2 regions of the Enterobacter sp. B79-1 genome follow, and region 2 is predicted to be linked to the other one. Evidence: predicted binding sites of a transcription regulator. Region 2 holds the regulator's gene; the other holds the start of a gene.
What was found. Region 2 encodes LexA, which represses DNA repair genes until DNA is damaged. Its sites were predicted from a motif close to TNCTGTATGTACATACAGNA; they were not measured.

Region 1: a site for LexA is predicted at 802-821, ahead of AC2T6E_RS13725 (DinI-like family protein). Genes of this name have one in related genera too.

What each region holds. Positions count from the first base shown of each region.
Region 1 covers NZ_JBYAZJ010000004.1:169,249-173,053, forward strand. Annotated here, with positions in the region: gene AC2T6E_RS13720 (tail protein X) at 1-164, opposite strand, end outside; gene AC2T6E_RS13725 (DinI-like family protein) at 343-783, opposite strand; gene AC2T6E_RS13730 (replication endonuclease) at 893-3,082, opposite strand; gene AC2T6E_RS13735 (TraR/DksA family transcriptional regulator) at 3,084-3,305, opposite strand; gene AC2T6E_RS13740 (DUF2732 family protein) at 3,305-3,532, opposite strand; gene AC2T6E_RS13745 (DUF5347 domain-containing protein) at 3,601-3,805, opposite strand, start outside.
Region 2 covers NZ_JBYAZJ010000011.1:51,865-70,606, reverse strand. Annotated here, with positions in the region: gene ubiC (chorismate lyase) at 1-334, shown strand, start outside; gene ubiA (4-hydroxybenzoate octaprenyltransferase) at 347-1,216, shown strand; gene plsB (glycerol-3-phosphate 1-O-acyltransferase PlsB) at 1,309-3,729, opposite strand; gene AC2T6E_RS21670 (diacylglycerol kinase) at 3,884-4,252, shown strand; gene lexA (transcriptional repressor LexA) at 4,361-4,969, shown strand; gene dinF (MATE family efflux transporter DinF) at 5,032-6,369, shown strand; partial or broken gene AC2T6E_RS21655 (hypothetical protein) at 6,366-6,440, shown strand; gene AC2T6E_RS21650 (CsbD family protein) at 6,490-6,699, shown strand; gene zur (zinc uptake transcriptional repressor Zur) at 6,747-7,259, opposite strand; gene AC2T6E_RS21640 (cupin domain-containing protein) at 7,374-7,862, shown strand; gene AC2T6E_RS21635 (conjugal transfer protein TraF) at 8,036-9,283, shown strand; gene dusA (tRNA dihydrouridine(20/20a) synthase DusA) at 9,366-10,361, shown strand; gene pspG (envelope stress response protein PspG) at 10,497-10,739, shown strand; gene AC2T6E_RS21620 (NADPH:quinone reductase) at 10,924-11,907, opposite strand; gene dnaB (replicative DNA helicase) at 11,974-13,386, shown strand; gene alr (alanine racemase) at 13,396-14,475, shown strand; gene tyrB (aromatic amino acid transaminase) at 14,595-15,788, shown strand; gene aphA (acid phosphatase AphA) at 16,096-16,809, shown strand; gene AC2T6E_RS21595 (MmcQ/YjbR family DNA-binding protein) at 16,926-17,279, shown strand; gene uvrA (excinuclease ABC subunit UvrA) at 17,283-18,742, opposite strand, start outside.

The sequences.
Region 1 (3,805 bases), on a different contig from region 2:
TCCACCTCAGGCATGTCTATTTCGCAGCCATGAGGCAGAACAACGCCGTACTCAGCGAGGCCAGGATTGGCTTTCAGAACGGTTTCGACGACGCCCGCCGTGCGCCCGTAATAACGGGCACAGATGGCATCAAGCGTATCGCCCTGCATTGCATAGATCTTCATCAGACGCTCCAACATCCGGATTACCAGGTACGGTAGAGTTTCCAGAGCCAGCGCCCTTTCCGCTAGCGCTGGCGGATGGACAATCGCGGACACAACAGGCCGTCCACGAGCCGCGAGCGGCCGCCTGGCGAGCACAAAATCTGAATGACGCGCGTCGTGCCGGTAAAAGAGGCTGAGGCTAGCGCCAGCTCTCGTCTTCCCAGACTTCGCGGAGAATGGTGTCCAGCGCTTCGCGTTCGGCCTCGCCGTCAACGCCGAGCAGCTCAACGCCGGTCATGGAGCCTTCTTTCACCGTCACCCGCGTTGACGGGAACAGGGGCCTAATCCTGCGGGTGAGTTCGCACTGGAATGCCGCCACGATGGACGGGCCAACGTGCTGATCTTTATCCAGCGTGATATTAACCCGCACATTGCTTTCTTTTTTGATTCGTTCTGGAACAGGCGATGCCGAGAAAACAACGGTAAACGCATTGTTTTTGATTAAATTCCCTCTCGCAATCTCAGCAATTAAATTCAGGGCAATTTCACGATCTCTTTCCTGACAGGTTCCTTCTGTCGTCAGTCGCGCAATCATCTCGACTCGTTCAATCATGACCTGCTCGTTCAACTCTCTGTCCACACAACCTCCACCACGAGATACTGTATAAACATACAGTATCACGTATTCATAAAAAGAGTGAAGCGAAAAATCAAAACCCTTCACGGTATGTACATGATATCGATGGAGATTAGCGCACCCGCTGGGTGAGCAGTTCCGTTAAATGCCCAATACGTTCAAGGATTTTTCGCGCCTTTTCCTGATAAGAACGCGCCGCCGGAAAGAGCGATCCGTCAGCGGCGCCTCTGCACCATTTGTCGTTAAAGCGGCTCACGCCGCCCGCCATCAGATGCAGGGCCTCTCCCCGGGAGATGGCTATGCCGGTGGCAAGCCTTATCTCGTCAATCACCCTCTCCGGGACCCCGTTTTGCGGATCCCGCTCATAGACAAAGGGTGCCGCTGCGCCGGGCCGGATGCGTTTGATGCGTTCGGTTAATGCCCGTCTCGCACGCCGGTTAAGGGGTTGAGAGGGATCGCTCACCGTACAGTTAATGACAGAACTCCGAGGAGGCGCAGGTGCATCCTTCAGCTCAGCGGCCCGCTTCGGCACAATTTTCCACTGCGTGAGCCGGGTCAACACCGGGCTGCCCGCACCGACGGCGGAATCGTACACGCCGCGGATGCGAACGGTCTCCTCGCCGTACTGGTTACATTCGGCGCGCGGTTCATACAGCGTGCGCACCTGCAAATCATCGCGACGCACAAACGGCCCGCCCTGTGCGGTGACGTAACCCGCCCAGTCCCCGGCGTCCGCCGCGTCATGGACGGCGGCAAACTCGACGCTCAGACCGCACGCGGCCTCGGTGTCCGACAGTCGGCGAAGCTCGCGGTAGACGGTTACCGGCGCGCCGCCGATAAACTGAAACTGGCGAATATGCCAGCGCCCTGCCCAGGCCGACACGGCGCACGCCGTCTCCTTTAGCAGCCCGCCGCTTTCATTATCGGTTTCGCCATCCAGCGCATAGCCGTCGATGTTCTTTGAGATGTATTTGGCGATATAGCCGGTAGCGCTGCCTTTTTGCGGATCGATCGCCTCCGCGTGAAAGCGCGCCCGTCTGGCGCTTTCGCTCTGCAACTCAGCGGCATCCTCCTCCCGCGCGTAGTCCCCTATAATCTGGCGTACACATTCGACATCTTCCGGCAGCATAAACATCAGCATGTGCCAGTGGGGCGTACCGTCGTGATGGGGTTCCGCAACGCGGATACCAAAAATGCGCCGCCCCTCCCGGTGCAGCTTTGCGCGAATGCGCGCCCACAGCCGCGTGAAGTAGCGCTGCGTATCCGCCGGGCTCGCCCCGTCCCACTTCGCGTTGGGGTAGCCCGCGCTCACGGTCGCGTGATACCGCGCGGGCGCGGTTAACGTATAGAACTCGCCCACATAGCCCAGCGCCTGGCAGATGTTTTCGAAGCCGCGAATGCGGGTCATCAGTTCACAGCGACGTATCGCCGGATTGGCTACCGAGCTGTCGTATTTATCAATCAGGCTAATGCGATTGCCCTCTTCATCTTCCAGCTCCATGCCCTTGAGAAATTCGCGGGTGCGGCGCTTCTGCTCGCGCCATTCCGTCACGCAGCGCTTGCTCGCATACGCCGTTCTCTTTTTGCTGACGTTGCCGAGGGCAATCTGCACATGCTCGCGCCAGGCGGCCGCGATCCGACGCAATCGCCCGCGCCACCACGCCTCGGAAAACAGGCGGATCACCGCCGCGGCAACATCATCTTTGTTGAAAAACGTCGTCGTCACCCGCTCCCAGTGCGGGGGCGATACGTTAAACTGCCGTGCGATCAGTCCGGCGCGCTGATACCAGACGTACAGCGTCTGGTATTCACCCATGTCAGCATCGTTAATATTCGCCAGCTCGCCGCGAATAAAGCTGGCGATATCGGCGGCCAGCAGGTCGATATCCGCACGGGACATATCGGGAAGTCGGTTATAGCGGGCAACCAGCTCGACCATCCGCGAGGCAAGGTATTGCAGAAGTCGGGTGTCGAAATGGCCTTCAAATACAGCCCGGGAGACCGCATCGTGCAGGCCCGCGCAGGCATAGCGTTCAGAAACCTGCCGCAGGCGGGGCAGTATCCTGTTGCAGAAGCGGATCAAAAAGGCATTGGCCTGCGGGCTGCCCCGACGCTGTTCGAGAGCGTCGACCGTGCGCCAGACGTCAACGCGCACGCAGTCAGGTTGCTGTGAGAGGGCAATTCTTGCCTGCTGCAGCGCCGCGAAAAGGCGATCGCGGCGCTGCAGTTGGGCATGGGTAAGGTAGGGGCTGACAACGGCCGACCGAGGAGCGTTCCATGGATACTCAAATGACGTAGCCAACTCATCCTCCCCGAACGTGTTTATTTTTCATCTCCTCGATCTCCTGGCAGGTGAAGCACAGCGCCACGCCGGGCACCGCCATGCGGCGCGCTTCGGGTATCGGGGCCTCGCAGTCCTCGCAGAGGAAACGCGAAGGTGATGCGGGCCGTCTGCGGGCGTGATTAATGTGCCGCTCTCTGTCTTCCTGCTCGCGCGCCTGCGCAAGATCGATAAAATCGGCCATCAGTGCAGCTCCTGTGATTCACGCTCGTAGCGGGCCGCTTCGAGGCACAGCAGTTCGGCAACGTCTTCTCCGCTCATGCCGGTTTTAAAGATATGGCTTGCCAGCGCCTCCAGGCGCAGGGAGACCGCGCGGGCTCGCGCGCATCGCTCCTCTGTTTTTGCCTCCTTCAGCAGGCGTTTCAGTTCTTCATTTCCGATCGGATAAGGGTGGTTTTCACTGTTTCGCATCACGCGTTCTCCTTAATTTCAGGCAATAGGGTGCCCGGCGGGTTTACGCCATTCGTTTTTGGGTTGGGTTACATCGGCATGGTCAGCCGTTCAGGAAATAAACTCACAACAGCACGAAAATGGTTCATGGCGGTAATCAGCGCCCGTTTCTCCTCGGTCGTCAGCTCGCTGATATCACAATCGTGGCGGGCGACGGGCAATCTCGCCAGGAAAAAGATGGCGGCCAGCGCCCTGCAGTTCTCCTCAAAACAGGGATCGCGCTTATCGCGCAGC
Region 2 (18,742 bases):
TGTCTCTGCCGATGACATCGCCAGCGAGTTGCCGCTGCTGCCAAAAGAAGATCGCTACTGGCTGCGTGAAATTTTACTCTGTGCTGACGGCGAGCCGTGGCTTGCCGGGCGAACAGTGGTGCCTGAGTCTACCCTTTCCGGGCCAGAACTTGCCCTGCAACGATTGGGGAAAACGCCGCTGGGGAGGTATCTTTTCACCTCGTCTGAACTTACCCGAGATTTTATTGAGATTGGTCGTGATGCCGACCTGTGGGGGCGTCGTTCCCGCCTGCGTCTGAGTGGTAAACCGTTAATACTGACAGAGCTTTTTTTACCGGCATCGCCGTTGTACTGAGAGGAAGACAAAATGGAGTGGAGCCTGACGCAAAACAAGCTGCTGGCCTATCACCGCTTAATGCGAACGGATAAACCGATTGGCGCATTGCTGCTGCTGTGGCCAACGTTATGGGCGCTGTGGGTGGCGACGCCGGGCGTGCCGCCGCTGTGGATCCTGGCGGTGTTTGTTGCCGGTGTCTGGCTGATGCGTGCTGCAGGCTGTGTAGTAAATGACTACGCAGACCGGAAATTTGACGGACATGTAAAGCGAACGGCTAATCGTCCGTTGCCCAGCGGCCAGGTGACGGAAAAAGAGGCGCGCACGCTGTTTGTGGTGCTGGTGCTGCTCTCCTTCCTGCTGGTGCTAACGCTTAACACCATGACGATCCTGCTGTCTGTCGCCGCGCTGGCGCTGGCCTGGGTCTACCCGTTTATGAAGCGCTACACCCATCTGCCGCAGGTGGTGCTGGGCGCGGCATTTGGCTGGTCGATTCCGATGGCGTTTGCCGCGGTTAGCGAATCTGTCCCGCTCAGCTGCTGGCTGATGTTCCTGGCGAATATTCTTTGGGCAGTGGCGTACGATACGCAGTACGCGATGGTCGACCGCGATGACGATCTCAAGATTGGCATCAAGTCGACGGCGATCCTGTTTGGCCGTCAGGACAAACTGATTATCGGCATTTTGCAGGTGGCGGTGCTGGCGCTGATGGTGGCGATTGGTCGCCTGAACGGGCTGAACTGGGAATTTTACTGGTCCGTGCTGGTGGCGGGACTGCTGTTCGCGTATCAGCAGAAGCTGATTGCGAAGCGCGAGCGTGAAGCCTGCTTCAAAGCATTTTTAAATAATAACTACGTCGGTCTGGTGCTGTTTTTAGGGCTGGCGATGAGTTACTTTGGCTAAAAAGAAGCCCGGTGGCGCTAGCGCTTACCGGGCCTACATGTCATGCAGGATCGTAGGCCGGGTAAGCGCTAGCGCCACCCGGCTTTTTTACATCACTCGTCCTGCGTCGCGCTCTCAATCGTCAAACGCACGTCCGAGGTAATCAGCTCGGCCAGCATCTGGTAAATCTTGAGCGTCTCTTCCGGTTCAGCATCGCCCGTATCGCTGATAAACCCTTCATCACGCAGCGTCAGCACCAGTGAGCTGAATACCGCTTTGTCGAAGAACTCCGGTGCGTTAATGCCGTGTAGAACAGACAGGCGCTGTGCCAGCGTCCGGCTCTCTTTTTCCAGCGTACCGCGGTTGATCGACGGGTTCGCGCTGAGCAGCCAGAAGGTGATGGCGTAGCGCTGCAGCGTTTCACGCGCACCGGCGGCCAGCAGCTGCAGGGTGCGGGAACGCGACGGGTTGATATGCAGCTCGTCATTAGTCAGGGTAATTAGCCCCTGACGGCGCATCTCTTCCGTCATTTTATCCAGCTCTACCGCCAGCTCATCTTTACTCCAGCGCAGGAACAGCTCCGCTTTCAGCATCGGGTAGATGGCTTCAAGATGGCGCAACAGTTCCTGACGCGAAATGCGGCGATGCTGGGTAATAATGGCCGCCATCAGCGACGGCAACATCAGCATATGCGTGATGTTGTTGCGGTAGTACGTCATCAGCACGGCCTGCTCGCGCGGCAGGATGATGATGTCACCGATGGTGTCTTTCTCGACTTCGAACTTGTTCATCTGCAGCGCGTGGTCGATAAGCTCGCTCGCGGTAGCAGAAGGCACAGTCGAATCAACCGAGTACGGCACGTTGCGCATAATGTTCAGGTAGCAATCAAGCTGCTCGGTCAACTGTTCACGGGTCAGTGAACGCTGGCGAGAGGCCAGAAGCGCGGTACAGCACAGGTTCATGGCGTTCGCCGCACCTGCGTTGTTGATGCGCACCATCAGCTCCGCAGCAATACCGTTCACCGTAGGCGTCAGCCACGCCGGACGTACCGCTTCGATAGGGTCGATAGACTCGCGCCACTCCGGAACATGGTTGTTCAGATACGTCATCAGCGGCATCGGTTCGCCAAAGTTCACGTAGCCCTGGCCAAGATTGCGCAGCTTGCTCAGGCCGCGCAGCATCTGCGGCAGGCTCTCTTTCTCTTTGGTCGCACCGCGCAGCTCTTTGGCGTAAGTGCCCACTTCCATGACGTGTTCATAGCCAATGTAGATTGGCACCAGCGTGATCGGACGCGTGCCGCCGCGCAGCATGGCCTGGATGGTCATCGACAGCGTGCCGGTTTTCGGATCGAGCAGACGACCGGTACGGGAACGACCGCCTTCCACGAAGTATTCGACGGAATAGCCGCGGCTGAACAGCTCGCCGAGATATTCACGGAATACGGTGGAATAGAGCTTATTACCCTTAAAGGTACGGCGAATAAAGAACGCACCCAGACGGCGGAAGATCGGGCCTGCTGGCCAGAAATTCAGGTTGATACCCGCCGCAATGTGCGGTGGCACCAGCCCCTGGTGATACAACACATAGGAGAGCAGCAGGTAGTCCATGTGGCTGCGGTGGCAGGGCACATAAACAATTTCATGACCGTCATGGGCCAGCTGGCGAACGCGCTCGGCGTTGTGGACGTTAATGCCCTGATAGAGACGGTTCCAGGTGAAACTCAGGATACGGTCAGAGAGACGAATCATCTCATAGGAGAAGTTCGCCGCGATCTCTTCCATCAGTGCAATGGCATTTTGCTGTGCTTTCTCGTGGGAAATCTTCTTGCTGCGCGCTTCGTCTTCAACTGCGCGGGCAATCGCTTTGGAGGCCAGCAGCTTGTTGAACAGATCCTGACGCGCCGGGAGACGAGGCCCAACGGCAGCCAGACGCTGGCGTGCGAAGTGCATACGCGCCACGCGCGCCAGTTTTTGTGCGATGATCTTGTCGGTGCCGTGCTCGTCTGCCATACGGCGCAGCGAAACGGAAGGGGAGAAGCGTACAAAGCTGTCGCGTCCCAGCCAGGAGACCGCGAAGAACTTCTGGATGCCGTTGAGCATACGCAGCGGCGGATTCTCTTCACCTTTTTCGCGGCCCGGACGGCGACCAAACATCACTGAGACCGGCACCATCTGCACATCCAGATCGGGATTGCTGCGGTGTAGGTCGAGATAGTCATGGAACAGCTTGATGGACTCTTCTTTCGGCGTGTAATAGGTAAACACGCGCGGCCCGCCGTGAATAAACACGTAGCGCGGCAGCAGAGTGCCATCAACTTCAAGCGGTTCAAGTGGGTCAGGTAAATCATGCGCCAGACATTGGGCGCGAAGCGTCAGCAGGTCTGCCTTCGAGTTATAAGGCAAAACGTACATAATAGGGCGCGACGTATCGAGCCCTAATTCCAGCGCAGGTTCTGCTGGGATAGACTTACTTTTTACCAGGACGCTTAATGGTAAATTAAGTAATTTGTAGTAAATTCGTGGCCAGCCGGACATAAACGATGTAAAGCCTCTGGTTAATAATGCAATTGCGGCGCAAGGATAACAGAAAGCGCGCAAAATTTCTGTTGTTACCCGTCATACTTCAGGCTACAGCGAAACGCGCTGCTGCCAGAGTTACTGACGCTATTTACAATAAAAGGTTCTATTAATGGCCAATAATACCACTGGGTTAACTCGAATCATCAAAGCTGCCGGCTATTCATGGAAAGGTTTCCGTGCCGCATGGGTCAATGAAGCCGCGTTTCGCCAGGAGGGCGTTGCCGCTATCGTCGCGGTTATCATCGCCTGTTTCCTTGATGTTGATGCTATTACCCGCGTGCTTCTCATCGGCTCTGTTCTTTTGGTGATGATAGTGGAAATTCTCAATAGCGCTATTGAGGCGGTTGTGGACCGTATCGGTTCAGATTTCCACGAACTTTCTGGCCGTGCGAAAGACATGGGGTCTGCCGCTGTGCTGTTGGCGATTATCACGGCAGCGATTACCTGGGTCACGTTGCTTTGGTCACATTTCCGATGAGCCTCGAGGAATAATTAAGTCCCTGGTTTTTTGTGCAGTTTTTGGTTCCAAAATCGCCTTTGACTGTATATACTCACAGCATAACTGTATATACACCCAGGGGGCGGAATGAAAGCGTTAACGACCAGGCAGCAAGAGGTGTTTGATCTCATCCGGGATCATATCGGCCAGACGGGTATGCCACCCACGCGTGCGGAAATCGCTCAGCGTCTGGGCTTCCGTTCTCCAAATGCGGCCGAGGAACACCTGAAAGCGCTGGCGCGCAAAGGTGTGATTGAAATTGTGTCTGGCGCGTCTCGCGGCATTCGTCTGCTGGTGGAAGAAGAGACAGGTATTCCGCTGATTGGTCGCGTCGCCGCAGGTGAACCTCTGTTGGCCCAGCAGCATATTGAAGGTCACTATCAGGTCGATCCTGGTATGTTCAAACCGAGTGCAGATTTCCTGCTGCGCGTCAGCGGGATGTCCATGAAAGATATCGGCATTCTTGACGGCGATCTGCTGGCCGTTCACAAAACGCAGGATGTACGTAACGGTCAGGTTGTGGTCGCGCGTATTGATGATGAAGTGACCGTCAAACGACTGAAAAAACAGGGCAACACCGTACAGCTGCTGCCCGAAAATAACGAATTCTCCCCGATTGTGGTGGATCTGCGCGAACAGAACTTCTCCATTGAAGGTCTGGCCGTTGGTGTTATCCGCAACGGTGAATGGCTGTAACGTCTTCCTGACAGGCTACGGGTCTCCGTAGCCTGGATCATTTTCCATTCCCGGTATTTTTCATGTCACTGCTGACAGCTTCTGATAAGGCATTGTGGCGTCTTGCACTGCCGATGATTTTTTCCAATATCACCGTTCCCCTGCTTGGCCTGGTGGACACCGCGGTGATTGGTCATCTGGATTCTCCCGTTTATCTGGGCGGCGTGGCGATTGGCGCAACGGCGACCAGTTTTCTCTTTATGCTCCTGCTCTTCTTACGCATGAGTACCACGGGCCTGACGGCACAAGCCTATGGCGCGAAAGAGCCGCTGCGACTGGCGCGGGCGCTGGTTCAGCCACTCATTCTGGCGCTTGGGGCAGGCGCGTTAATCGTGCTGTTTCGCACGCCGCTGATTGATTTGGCGCTGCACATTGTGGGCGGCAGCGAGGCGGTGCTGGAGCAGGCGCGTCGCTTTCTTGAAATCCGCTGGCTCAGCGCGCCCGCATCGCTGGCAAACCTGGTTCTGCTGGGCTGGCTGCTGGGCGTGCAGTACGCTCGTGCGCCGGTCATCCTGCTGGTGGTGGGAAACCTTTTGAACATCGTGCTCGACCTCTGGCTGGTGATGGGCCTGCACATGAACGTACGGGGCGCGGCACTGGCAACCGCAGTCGCAGAATACGGCACGTTTATCATCGGCCTGTGGATGGTCTGGCGCGTACTGGCCATGCGTGGAATCTCCCTCGTCATGCTGAAAACCGCGTGGCGCGGCAACATCCGCAAGCTGCTGGCGCTGAACCGGGACATCATGCTTCGCTCGCTCCTGCTGCAGCTCTGTTTTGGTGCGTTAACGGTTTTTGGTGCCCGTCTTGGGCCTGAGATCGTTGCGGTAAATGCGGTGCTGATGACATTGCTGACGTTTACCGCGTATGCGCTGGACGGCTTTGCATACGCCGTGGAGGCGCACTCCGGGCAGGCATACGGTGCGCGTGAAAGTGGCCAGCTCCGCGAGGTGTGGCGGGCGGCTTGCCGTCAATCAGGTCTGGTCGCGCTGGCGTTCGCACTGATTTATGCCTGTTTCGGCAGCGACATTATCGCGTTACTCACGTCGTTACCGGCTTTACGCGAACTGGCGGGCCACTATCTCATCTGGCAGGTGATCTTGCCGGTGGTGGGCGTCTGGTGTTATCTGCTGGACGGCATGTTTATTGGCGCAACGCGCGGCGCGGAGATGCGTAACAGCATGGCGGTCGCGGCTGCAGGTTTTGGCCTCACGCTGCTGACCTTACCGTATTTGGGCAACCATGGTTTATGGCTGGCACTGGCGGTTTTCCTGTCGCTGCGCGGATTGTCGCTGGCGTTCATCTGGCACCGCCACTGGCAAAACAATACCTGGCTCCCTTCCCGTCACGATATATCGTGACGGTTAAAGATTCCGAATATGAAATCAACCGCCGAATCCTTAACTACAATTATTATCACGTCCAGCAGAAAAGAACGTAACGGACGTTACGACCCAACGCTTAACTAAGAGGACACGATGATGAATAAAGACGAAATCGGCGGCAACTGGAAGCAGTTTAAAGGTAAAGCGAAAGAACAGTGGGGTAAGCTGACGGATGACGATATGACCGTCATTGAAGGTAAACGCGATCAGCTTGTCGGTAAAATTCAGGAACGTTACGGCTACGCGAAAGACCAGGCGGAAACCGAAGTCAAAGACTGGGAAACCCGTAATGACTACCGCTGGTAACACTGAATAACCCACAGGGCGGCTCTAAGCCGCCTTTTCTTTTGCCGTTAACGCGGCTTTTTCTTCACGAGAATGGAGTGATCGTGTTGGCATTCATCCTGATGGCGACAGGATTCCACCTCCACACACGCCGAGCACAGCCCGTGCGCTTCAATCACGTTATGACGCAGGGCGAAGCCCATTTTAGCCGCCAGCGTATGCATAATATCTTCCACGCCTTCCGCACACTCTTCCTTCACCGCGCCGCAGCGGTCGCAGATAAACATGGCTGAGGTATGGGTTGGCTGATCGAATAGATGGCATAGTACATAGCTGTTGGTGGATTCAACTTTGTGCACAAACCCTTGTTCCAGCAGGAAATCCAGCGCACGATAAACCGTAGGCGGTTTTGCCTGCGGCTCGCTTGCACGCAGCAGATCCAGCAGGTCGTATGCGCTGATGGCACCCTGTTGCAGGCTCATCAGGCGCAATACCTCGAGGCGCTGCGGAGTCAGGCGCACATTGCGTTGCGCACACAGCTTTTCGGCCTGCGCTAACAGCTCTTTTGTGGACTTATCCATTTAGCACCTCGGATGTATAGGATGGAAAACCCTCACTTTATCATGTTCTGGTAAAAACACCGAGATCCACCAGGCTGTGCTATACCTGACGCATCGCAATTCGGGGAATTAACCATGAAAAGACCTGACTGTATTAAGCACTGGCGAGATGTGGAAGGTGCTGACGATTCGACCTATCCCGACAGTAACGAACTTTTTTCCATCGGCGCGCCCCTTGCTCGCAGGCTGGGCTTAGGCCGCATCGGTATTCATCATGAGCGTTTGCCGCCAGGGCGTCGTACGTCTTATCCGCATGCGGAAAGCGACGAAGAAGAGTTTATTTATGTGCTTGAAGGGCATCCGGAAGCCTGGATAAACGGCTACCTGTGGAAGCTTGATCCAGGAGACAGCGTGGGGTTCCCCGCCGGGACGGGCGTTTGCCATACCTTTATTAACAATACCGACGAAGAGGTGCGGTTGCTGGTTGTCGGCGAGGCCAACAAAAAGCAAAACCGTATCTACTATCCGCTGAACCCGGTTTATGCCGCGACGCGTGAGGACCGCTGGGTAGATCATCCTCCTCAATTTTTTGGGCCGCACAACGGAAAACCCGAGCGGAAATAATTTTCCTCTTCTATAAATATTGAGGGCCGTCACAAATTACAACAGGCCGTAAGGGAATTTTACTTAGGGAAAGAAATAGCGGGTCTTTTACTTCTTATTCACAGCAATAGTTCGTTCCTGTTTGGGTGATAACAGACAGGGGTTATTTCATAACAGACTATAACGGGCATACTGTGAAAAAATATTTTAAATTTTCGGTGGTTAGCATTGCTGTCTCCTTTTTTATGGCAAATCAGGCGGGAGCAGCCAATACCTGGACAGAAGCGCGCAGCGATGCGATGGGGGGAACGGGCGTTGCGGCAGGGACCTACGGCAGCGGTACATTAATCAACCCGGCATTACTGGCCAAAGCGAAACCTGACGATGGTATCACGGTGATCCTGCCATCCATCGGCGCGCAGATTTCAGACAAAGATAACCTGCGGGATAAAATCGATGACATCAGCGACGATGTAAGCCGCTATCGCAGCACGCTGGACAACATCAACCTCATCGATCTCTTAAATCCGCTTAGCCCTGCCTCTCAGCAGGTCTCTTCCGCTGCGGGCGATCTTGCCGATCAGCTGGATTCCCTGAAAGGGAAAACCGCCAGCGGTAAAGCGGGTGGGGGGATCGCCGTCAGTATTCCTAATGACGTGCTCTCCGTTGCCTTTGTGGCCAAAGCGAATGCGCGTGCACGTGTGAGCTCTTACATCGATCAGGGCGATATCGACATATTGCGCGGTGTTGAGGCTGTTCCCGCGACCGCGCTCACGGTTAACCCCAATAATCTAAAATCAAAAGGCTTTGGCCGCGCGGCAATCGTTTCGGACTATGGCGTGACGGTCGCGCGTCAGTTTGATATCAGCGGTGTGCCGGTTTCATTGGGTATCACGCCGAAGCTGCAAAAGACCTGGCTCTATAACTACACCGTCTCGATTTATAACTTCGACAGTGGTGATATCAACAGCAGCCGTTACCGTAATGATGATACTGGCTTTAACGTCGATGCTGGTCTTGCGGCGGACTTCGGGGAAAACTGGACGGTCGGCCTGACCGGACAAAACCTTTTCTCGCGTGATATCGACACCAAAGAGGTGGACGGGGTGCGTGATACCTATCAAATTAGCCCTGTTGTCACGGCGGGTGCGGCATGGCATACCGATCTTCTGACCCTGACGGCTGATGGCGATCTGACCGAAACCAAGGGCTTTAAAAGCGAAGATACCTCGCAATATGTTGGCGTCGGTGCCGAGGTGACGCCGCTCAGTTGGCTCGCCGTGCGTGCCGGTTATCGGGCAGATATGAAAGGTAACGACAGCAATGTCTTTACCGGCGGTGTTGGCTTTGCGCCATTTAACACCGTCCACGTTGACCTGATGGGCCTGTACGGCGAGGACGAAACCTGGGGCGCAGGAGCACAGTTAAGCATGACGTTTTAACGTGAACCGGAGGCGCTGCGCCTCCGGCTTTTCTTTGTGCTATAGTAGCGCCCCTTTTCCACCAGATGCTTAAAACTTCGCCATGTCGTCAGAACTACAGACTGCTTTCCCCGCACACCGTTTCTCCATTGCGCCGATGCTCGACTGGACGGACAGACACTGCCGTTACTTCCTGCGTCAGCTCTCCCGCCATACGCTGCTGTATACCGAAATGGTGACCACCGGGGCAATTATTCACGGCAAGGGCGACTATCTGGCCTATAGCGAAGAAGAGCATCCGGTTGCGCTGCAGCTGGGCGGCAGCGATCCGGCCGCGCTGGCGCAGTGTGCGAAGCTGGCCGAAGAGCGCGGCTATGACGAAATAAACCTGAACGTGGGTTGCCCGTCCGATCGCGTGCAGAACGGCATGTTTGGCGCGTGCCTGATGGGCAATGCGCAGCTGGTGGCGGACTGCATCAAAGCCATGCGTGACGTCGTCTCTATCCCGGTGACGGTCAAAACCCGTATCGGCATTGATGACCAGGACAGCTACGAATTTCTGTGCGATTTCATCAATACCGTTGCCGGAAAGGGCGAGTGCGAGATGTTCATCATCCACGCGCGTAAAGCCTGGCTTTCCGGCCTCAGCCCGAAAGAGAATCGCGAAATCCCGCCGCTGGACTACCCGCGCGTATACCAGCTGAAGCGCGATTTCCCGCACCTGACGATGTCGATTAACGGCGGCATTAAGTCTCTGGAAGAAGCGAAAACGCATCTGGCGCATATGGATGGCGTGATGGTCGGGCGTGAGGCGTATCAGAACCCCGGTATCCTGGCGACGGTCGATCGTGAGATCTTTGGTGTTAAAGATGCAGATACCGATCCGGTGGCGGTCGTGCGTGCCATGTATCCGTATATTGAGCGTGAGCTGAGCAACGGCACCTACCTTGGCCATATCACCCGCCATATGCTTGGCCTGTTCCAGGGGATTCCGGGCGCGCGCCAGTGGCGTCGTTACCTGAGCGAGAACGCGCACAAAGCCGGAGCCGATATTGAAGTGCTCGAGCATGCGCTGCGCCTGGTGGCAGATAAGCGATAAATTTCACTAAAAGATCGTCAAATTCACCACGCCCCGCCCAACGTTGCGGGGCGTTTTGCTTTCAGAACAATACGTTACGTTTGGCATGATTCTTGTAATGCTTTCTGCATCATTCGGGGCTCGTGGGAGAACACCATGCTGGAACTACTTTTTGTGATTGGCTTTTTTGTGATGCTGATGGTCACGGGCATTTCGCTGCTCGGCATTCTCGCGGCGATCGTTGTGGCGACGGTGGTGATGTTTATCGGTGGGTTATTTGCGTTGACGCTCAAACTGTTACCGTGGTTGCTGCTGGCTGTCGCGGTGGTATGGGTGATACGGGCGATTAAATCGCCAAAAGTGCCCAGTTATCAGCGCAATAACCGCTTTCGTTACTAAGGTATTGAGGGGTTCGTCACATACTTGTAACTTTTCCGGCAGCATGCCTTAGAACAGAATAGGATTTACTTATCGAATCTGTCACTATGACTGCCGCTAAAGAATTCATCGAGCTGTACCCTACATACAGCCGAACTAAAAAAAGAAAGGGCTTCCCACGGGAAGCCCAATTTCTTTTTAGGGCCTAGGGGATCAGCAGGCTTGAGCCCTGCGTCGCCCGGCTTTCCAGCACCTCATGCGCGCGCTGCGCATCGGTCAGTGCGTATTTCTGCGCATCCGCCACGTCCACTTTGATCACACCGCTGGCGATCAGCGAGAACAGTTCGTTGCTGGCTTCCTCCAGTTCTTCCCGGTTGGTGATGTATCCTTGCAGGGAAGGGCGGGTCACATACAGAGAACCCTTCTGATTCAGAATGCCCAGGTTAACGCCGGTTACCGCGCCTGACGCATTCCCGAAGCTCACCATCAGACCACGGCGCTGCAGGCAGTCCAGCGAGGCTTCCCAGGTATCTTTCCCCACCGAGTCATACACGACCCGCACTTTTTGACCGTGCGTGATCTCTTTTAGCCGTTCAGCAATGCTCTCTTCACGGTAGTTGATGACCTGCCATGCACCGGCCTGCAGCGCACGCTGTGCTTTCTGCGCGCTGCCGACGGTACCGATAAGCTTCGCGCCCAGCGCCTTCGCCCACTGGCAGGCGATCAGCCCTACGCCACCCGCAGCGGCATGGAACAGGAACTGCTCGTCGGGTTTGATTTCATAGGTTTTGCGCAGCAGGTAAAAGACGGTCAGTCCTTTCAGGAATGAGGCGGCAGCCTGTTCAAAAGAGATGGCATTAGGCAGAAGGGCGGCTTTGTCCGCCGGGACGTTATGAACGGAACTGTAAGCCCCCAGGGCAGACTGCGCATACACCACGCGGTCGCCCTCTTTGATATGTTTAACGGCGCTGCCAACTTTGATGACCACGCCAGCCGCCTCCGTTCCCAGCCCGCTTGGCATCGACGGAGGTGGGTAGAGACCGCCGCGAATGTAGGTGTCGATGTAGTTAATGCCAATCGCTTTGTTTTCAACCTGAATTTCATTTTCGCCAGGTGCGGCGGGGGTAAACTCCACCGATTTAAGCACCTCTGGTCCACCGTGTTTCTGGAATTCAATGCGCGTTGCCATGCTCCCTCCGTAAGAAAAATATGGTAATCTTTCGACCCACTCTTTATCTCGGTAACTCCATTCACTATGGCAGGAAACAAACCCTTCAACAAACAGACTGAACCCCGCGAACGTGATTTCCAGGTCGCCGGGTTAAAAGTCCCGCCGCACTCGATTGAAGCGGAACAGTCGGTGTTGGGCGGTTTAATGCTGGATAACGAACGCTGGGACGACGTCGCCGAGCGCGTCGTGGCGGAAGATTTCTACACCCGTCCGCATCGCCATATTTTTACCGAAATGGCGCGCCTGCAGGAGTCAGGTAGCCCGATCGACCTGATCACGCTCGCGGAATCGCTTGAGCGACTGGGGCAGCTTGATAGCTGTGGCGGGTTCGCCTATCTGGCAGAACTGTCAAAAAATACGCCAAGTGCCGCGAACATTAGCGCTTACGCCGACATCGTGCGTGAACGTGCCGTTGTGCGCGAAATGATCTCGGTAGCGAACGAAATCGCCGAAGCCGGTTTTGACCCGCAGGGCCGCTCCAGCGAAGATCTGCTCGACCTTGCCGAATCCCGCGTCTTTAAAATTGCCGAAAGCCGTGCAAATAAAGACGAAGGCCCAAAAAACATTGCCGATGTGCTCGACGCTACCGTTGCGCGTATCGAACAGCTGTTCCAGCAACCGCACGATGGCGTAACCGGCGTAAACACCGGCTATGACGATCTCAATAAGAAAACCGCCGGTTTGCAGCCGTCGGATTTGATTATCGTCGCCGCGCGTCCGTCGATGGGTAAAACCACTTTTGCAATGAACCTCGTTGAAAATGCGGCGATGTTGCAGGATAAGCCGGTGCTGATCTTCAGTCTTGAAATGCCCTCCGAACAGATCATGATGCGTTCCCTGGCGTCGCTGTCGCGCGTGGATCAGACCCGCATTCGTACCGGTCAGCTCGACGATGAGGACTGGGCGCGTATTTCCGGCACCATGGGCATTCTGCTGGAAAAACGGAACATCTATATCGATGATTCCTCCGGCCTGACGCCGACGGAAGTGCGCTCCCGCGCCCGTCGTATCGCCCGTGAACACGGCGGCATCGGCCTTATCATGATCGACTACCTTCAGCTGATGCGCGTCCCGTCGCTCTCCGACAACCGTACGCTGGAAATTGCAGAGATTTCCCGCTCGCTCAAGGCGTTAGCCAAAGAGCTGCACGTGCCGGTGGTGGCGCTGTCGCAGCTTAACCGCTCGCTGGAACAACGTGCCGACAAGCGCCCGGTCAACTCCGACCTGCGTGAATCCGGCTCCATCGAGCAGGATGCCGACTTAATTATGTTCATCTACCGTGATGAGGTTTATCACGAGAACAGCGACCTGAAAGGGATTGCTGAAATTATTATTGGTAAGCAACGTAACGGCCCCATCGGTACGGTACGTCTGACCTTTAACGGACAATGGTCGCGCTTTGATAACTATGCGGGACCGCAGTACGACGACGAATAAGGATTTTACATGCAAGCGGCAACTGTAGTGATTAACCGCCGCGCTCTGCGACACAACCTGCAACGTCTGCGCGAACTGGCACCCGCCAGCAAGCTCGTTGCAGTCGTGAAAGCGAACGCTTACGGACACGGTCTTCTCGAGACCGCGCGAACGCTTCCCGATGCCGACGCCTTTGGCGTCGCCCGTCTTGAAGAAGCTCTCCGCCTGCGCGCGGGCGGCATTACCCAACCGATTCTGCTCCTCGAAGGCTTTTTTGAAGCATCGGACCTGCCAACCATTGCCGACCAGCATCTGCACACGGCGGTACACAATGAAGAACAGCTTGCGGCACTCGAAACCGCCGAGCTGAGCGAGCCGGTGACCGTGTGGATGAAGCTCGACACGGGCATGCACCGTCTGGGCGTGCGCCCGGAAAACGCAGAGGCGTTTTATCATCGCCTGTGTCAGTGCAAAAACGTGCGCCAGCCGGTGAATATCGTCAGCCATTTTGCTCGCGCCGATGAACCAGAATGTGGTGCGACAGAGAAGCAGCTCGATATCTTCAACACCTTCTGCGAAGGCAAACCGGGGATGCGTTCCATTGCGGCATCCGGCGGCATTCTGCTGTGGCCGCAGTCGCACTTCGACTGGGCTCGCCCGGGCATTATCCTTTACGGTGTGTCGCCGCTGGAGGGCAAACCCTGGGGGCCAGATTTCGGTTTCCAGCCGGTGATGTCCCTTGTCTCTAACCTGATCGCCGTGCGCGAGCATAAAGCCGGTGAGCCGGTGGGTTACGGCGGCACATGGACCAGTGAACGCGATACGCGCCTGGGCGTAGTGGCGATGGGGTATGGTGACGGTTATCCGCGTGCCGCACCGACGGGTACGCCGGTTCTGGTCAATGGTCGTGAAGTGAAAATTGTCGGTCGCGTGGCGATGGACATGATCTGTGTTGACCTCGGACCGGAAGCGCAGGACAAAGCAGGCGATGCAGTGGTGATGTGGGGGGACGGTTTGCCCGTTGAACGCATTGCTGAATTAACGAAAGTGAGTGCTTACGAACTTATCACGCGCCTGACGTCAAGGGTAGCGATGAAGTACATTGATTGAACCGCCAGTGGAGTGAGGGATTTAACCTCACTCCAACTTTATTAACATCCTCTCGACCTTCTCCCACTTCCGGTTTATTGTTGAAATTCCTGCCTCATCGATTTCCGGAGAACCATCGCGTGTTTCAGACAGTTGACGCCTATGCCGGCGACCCTATTCTCTCCTTAATGGAGCGTTTCAAAGAAGATCCTCGCAGCGACAAAGTGAACCTCAGTATTGGTCTGTATTACAACGAGGATGGCATCATTCCTCAGTTGAAGGCCGTTGCTGAAGCGGAAGCGCGTCTGAACGCTGTTCCGCACGGTGCCTCTCTTTATCTGCCGATGGAAGGGCTAAATGCCTACCGCAATACCATCGCGCCGCTGCTGTTTGGTGCCGATCACGCGGTGCTCGCGCAAAAACGCGTGGCGACCATCCAGACGCTGGGCGGCTCGGGTGCGCTGAAGGTGGGGGCCGACTTCCTGAAAAAATATTTCCCGGATTCAGGCGTATGGGTCAGTGACCCGACGTGGGAAAACCACGTCGCGATCTTCGAGGGCGCAGGCTTCAAGGTTGAAACCTATCCATGGTTCGACAGCGAAACCAATGGCGTGCGCGTTGAAGCGCTGCTGGAAAAACTGAACATGCTGCCTGAGCGCAGTATTGTGCTGCTGCATCCGTGCTGCCATAACCCGACCGGGGCGGATCTCACCCATGCCCAGTGGGATGCGGTCATTGAGGTACTGAAAGCCCGCAACCTGATCCCGTTCCTCGACATTGCCTATCAGGGCTTTGGTGCGGGCATGGAAGACGATGCTTACGCCATCCGCGCCGTGGCCAGCGCCGGGCTGCCAGCGCTGGTCAGCAACTCCTTCTCCAAAATCTTCTCCCTTTACGGCGAGCGCGTGGGCGGTCTGTCCGTGGTGTGTGAAGACGCCGAAGCGGCGGGTCGCGTGCTGGGTCAGCTCAAAGCAACGGTGCGCCGCATCTACTCCAGCCCGCCAAACTTTGGTGCGCAGGTGGTGGCGACGGTTCTCAGTGACGAAAAGCTGAAAGCGTCCTGGCTTGCTGAAGTGGAAGCAATGCGTAAGCGCATTCTGTCGATGCGTCAGGAGCTGGTTAACGTCCTGAAAGAGGCCGTGCCTGGGCATAACTTCGACTACCTGCTCAAGCAGCGCGGAATGTTCAGCTACACCGGACTGAGCGCGGCGCAGGTCGATCGCCTGCGCGAAGAGTTCGGCGTCTACCTGATCGCCAGCGGTCGTATGTGCGTGGCGGGTCTGAATGCCAGCAACGTCCAGCGCGTAGCGCAGGCGTTTGCCGCTGTAATGTAAGTGCTCACTTACCACCCCTCTCCCTGTGGGCGAGGGGTGGAGCAGGCCGCCGTGCAGCCTAATCGCCCGGTGGCGCTTTGCTTACCGGGCCTACGGGCTGGGTGTTCCCCCTCTCCCCGTGGGAGAGGGTTGGGGTGAGGGCATCAGGCTGCTCAGGTCGATGTCTCGCTTTGTGATCGTCTTCTTTTTATTCAGCCTCATAAGCAAAAACTCCTTCCCTTCACTTCCCGCTGGGGTTATGGTCGGATAGTTTTTTGACCATCCGCTCAAATTAAAACGATAACAAACTGAATATTCAGGGGAAAATATGCGCAAGATCACACTGGCGCTCAGCGCCGCCTGCTTATTGTTCTCGCTTAATAGCGCCGTCGTCGCGCGTGCTTCTGCACCGACGCCACTTTACACCGGTACCACCGCCGCCATTCTTGCCGAGCAGGCACCCATTCACTGGGTCTCTGTGGCACAAATCGAAAACAGTCTGGTAGGCCGTCCGCCGATGGCCGTTGGCTTCGACATTGACGATACCGTTCTCTTCTCGAGTCCGGGCTTCTGGCGAGGCAAAAAAACCTGGTCGCCAGACAGCGAAGCGTATCTGAAGAACCCGGAGTTCTGGGAAAAAATGAACAACGGCTGGGACGAATTCAGCATCCCGAAAGAGGTGGCTCGCTCGCTGATCGCCATGCACGTTAAGCGCGGCGACAGCATTTACTTTGTCACCGGACGGAGCCAGACCAAAACGGAAACCGTTTCAAAGACGCTCCAGGATGATTTCATGATCCCGGCTGCCAGCATGAACCCGGTCATTTTTGCGGGTGATAAAGAAGGGCAAAACACCAAAACCCAGTGGCTGGAACAGAAAAATATCAAAGTGTTTTATGGTGATTCTGATAACGACATCACCGCCGCGCACGATGCAGGAGCCAGAGGGATCAGGGTATTACGCGCCTCTAACTCGACCTATCGACCGCTGCCGATGGCCGGGAAATTTGGCGAAGAGGTGATTGTTAATTCCGAATACTGAGTTATGCTGGTTTTTTGAACAAATCAGGCCTGCCGGGTTTACCTTTTGTCGTCTTGCTACACACTTAAAGAGGCAGATACTCAATTCGCGTTTAACCCATTCACAGGGGAGCAAAGATGACAATTTCGGAGATACTTCAGTACTGCATGAGCAAGCCGGGCGCGGAGCAAAGCGTCCACAGCGACTGGAAAGCCACGCAGATTAAGGTGGGTGATGTGCTGTTTGCGATGGTGAAAGAGGTGGAAGGCCGTCCGGCGGCGTCGCTGAAAACCAGCCCGGAGCTGGCCGATTTATTGCGTCAGCAGCACGATGACGTGAGGCCGAGCAAGCATCTGAATAAAGCGCACTGGAGCACGGTGTATCTCGACGGTTCCATTCCCGGGTCGCAAATTTACTATCTGGTGGACGCGTCCTATCAGCAGGCGGTTGAGCTGCTGCCGGAAACGACCCGACAGCAACTCTCCGTGTGACGATTACAGCAACGGTTTAAGGAAGCGTGCGGTGTGCGAGGCTTCGCACTCTGCAACGGTCTCTGGCGTGCCGGAGACGAGAATTTCACCGCCGCCGCTGCCGCCTTCCGGGCCGAGATCGACAATCCAGTCCGCGGTTTTAATCACGTCCAGGTTGTGCTCAATCACCACGATAGTGTTGCCCTGATCGCGCAACTGATGCAGCACCTCGAGCAGCTGCTGGATGTCGGCAAAGTGCAGACCGGTCGTCGGCTCATCAAGAATGTACAGCGTCTGACCGGTGCCGCGTTTTGACAGCTCACGCGCCAACTTCACGCGCTGCGCTTCACCACCGGAAAGCGTTGTCGCCGACTGTCCCAGACGAATGTAGGTCAGGCCTACGTCCATCAGCGTTTGCAGCTTACGCGCCAGCGCAGGGACGGCGTCAAAGAACTCGCGCGCCTCTTCGATGGTCATGTCCAGCACTTCGTGAATGGTCTTGCCTTTGTACTTAATCTCCAGCGTTTCGCGGTTATAGCGTTTGCCTTTGCACTGGTCGCACGGCACGTAGATATCCGGCAGGAAGTGCATCTCAACCTTGATCACGCCATCGCCCTGGCACGCTTCACAGCGACCGCCGCGCACGTTAAAGCTGAAACGTCCTGGCGTATACCCGCGCGAACGTGATTCCGGTACGCCCGCGAAGAGTTCACGTACGGGCGTAAAGACGCCGGTATAGGTCGCCGGGTTAGAGCGCGGGGTACGGCCAATCGGGCTCTGGTCGATGTCGATAACCTTATCGAAATGCTCCAGACCCTGAATGTCGCGGTACGGCGCAGGCTCGGCCAGCGTCGCGCCGTTCAGCGCCGTCTGCGCAATCGGGAACAGCGTATCGTTGATCAGCGTCGATTTACCGGAACCGGACACGCCGGTGATACAGGTAAACAGGCCAACCGGCAGCGTCAGGGTGACGTCTTTCAGGTTGTTACCGCGCGCGCCGGTCAGCTTCAGCACTTTTTCCGGATCTGCCGCTACGCGCTGTTTCGGCACTTCAATTTTGCGCTTGCCGCTCATGAACTGGCCAGTCAGCGACTCGGGCACCGCCATAATGTCTTTCAGCGTCCCTTCTGCAACGACCTGGCCGCCGTGCACGCCAGCGCCTGGGCCGATGTCGATGACGTGATCAGCCGCGCGGATCGCATCTTCGTCGTGCTCGACCACGATGACCGTGTTGCCGAGGTTGCGCAGGTGAACCAGCGTGCCGAGCAGACGCTCGTTGTCGCGCTGGTGAAGGCCGATGGACGGCTCATCCAGCACGTACATCACGCCTACCAGACCGGCGCCAATCTGGCTAGCCAGACGGATACGCTGGGCTTCCCCGCCGGAGAGCGTTTCTGCCGAGCGGGAAAGCGTCAGGTAGTTCAGGCCGACGTTCACGAGGAACTTCAGGCGATCGCCAATCTCTTTCAGCACTTTTTCGGCAA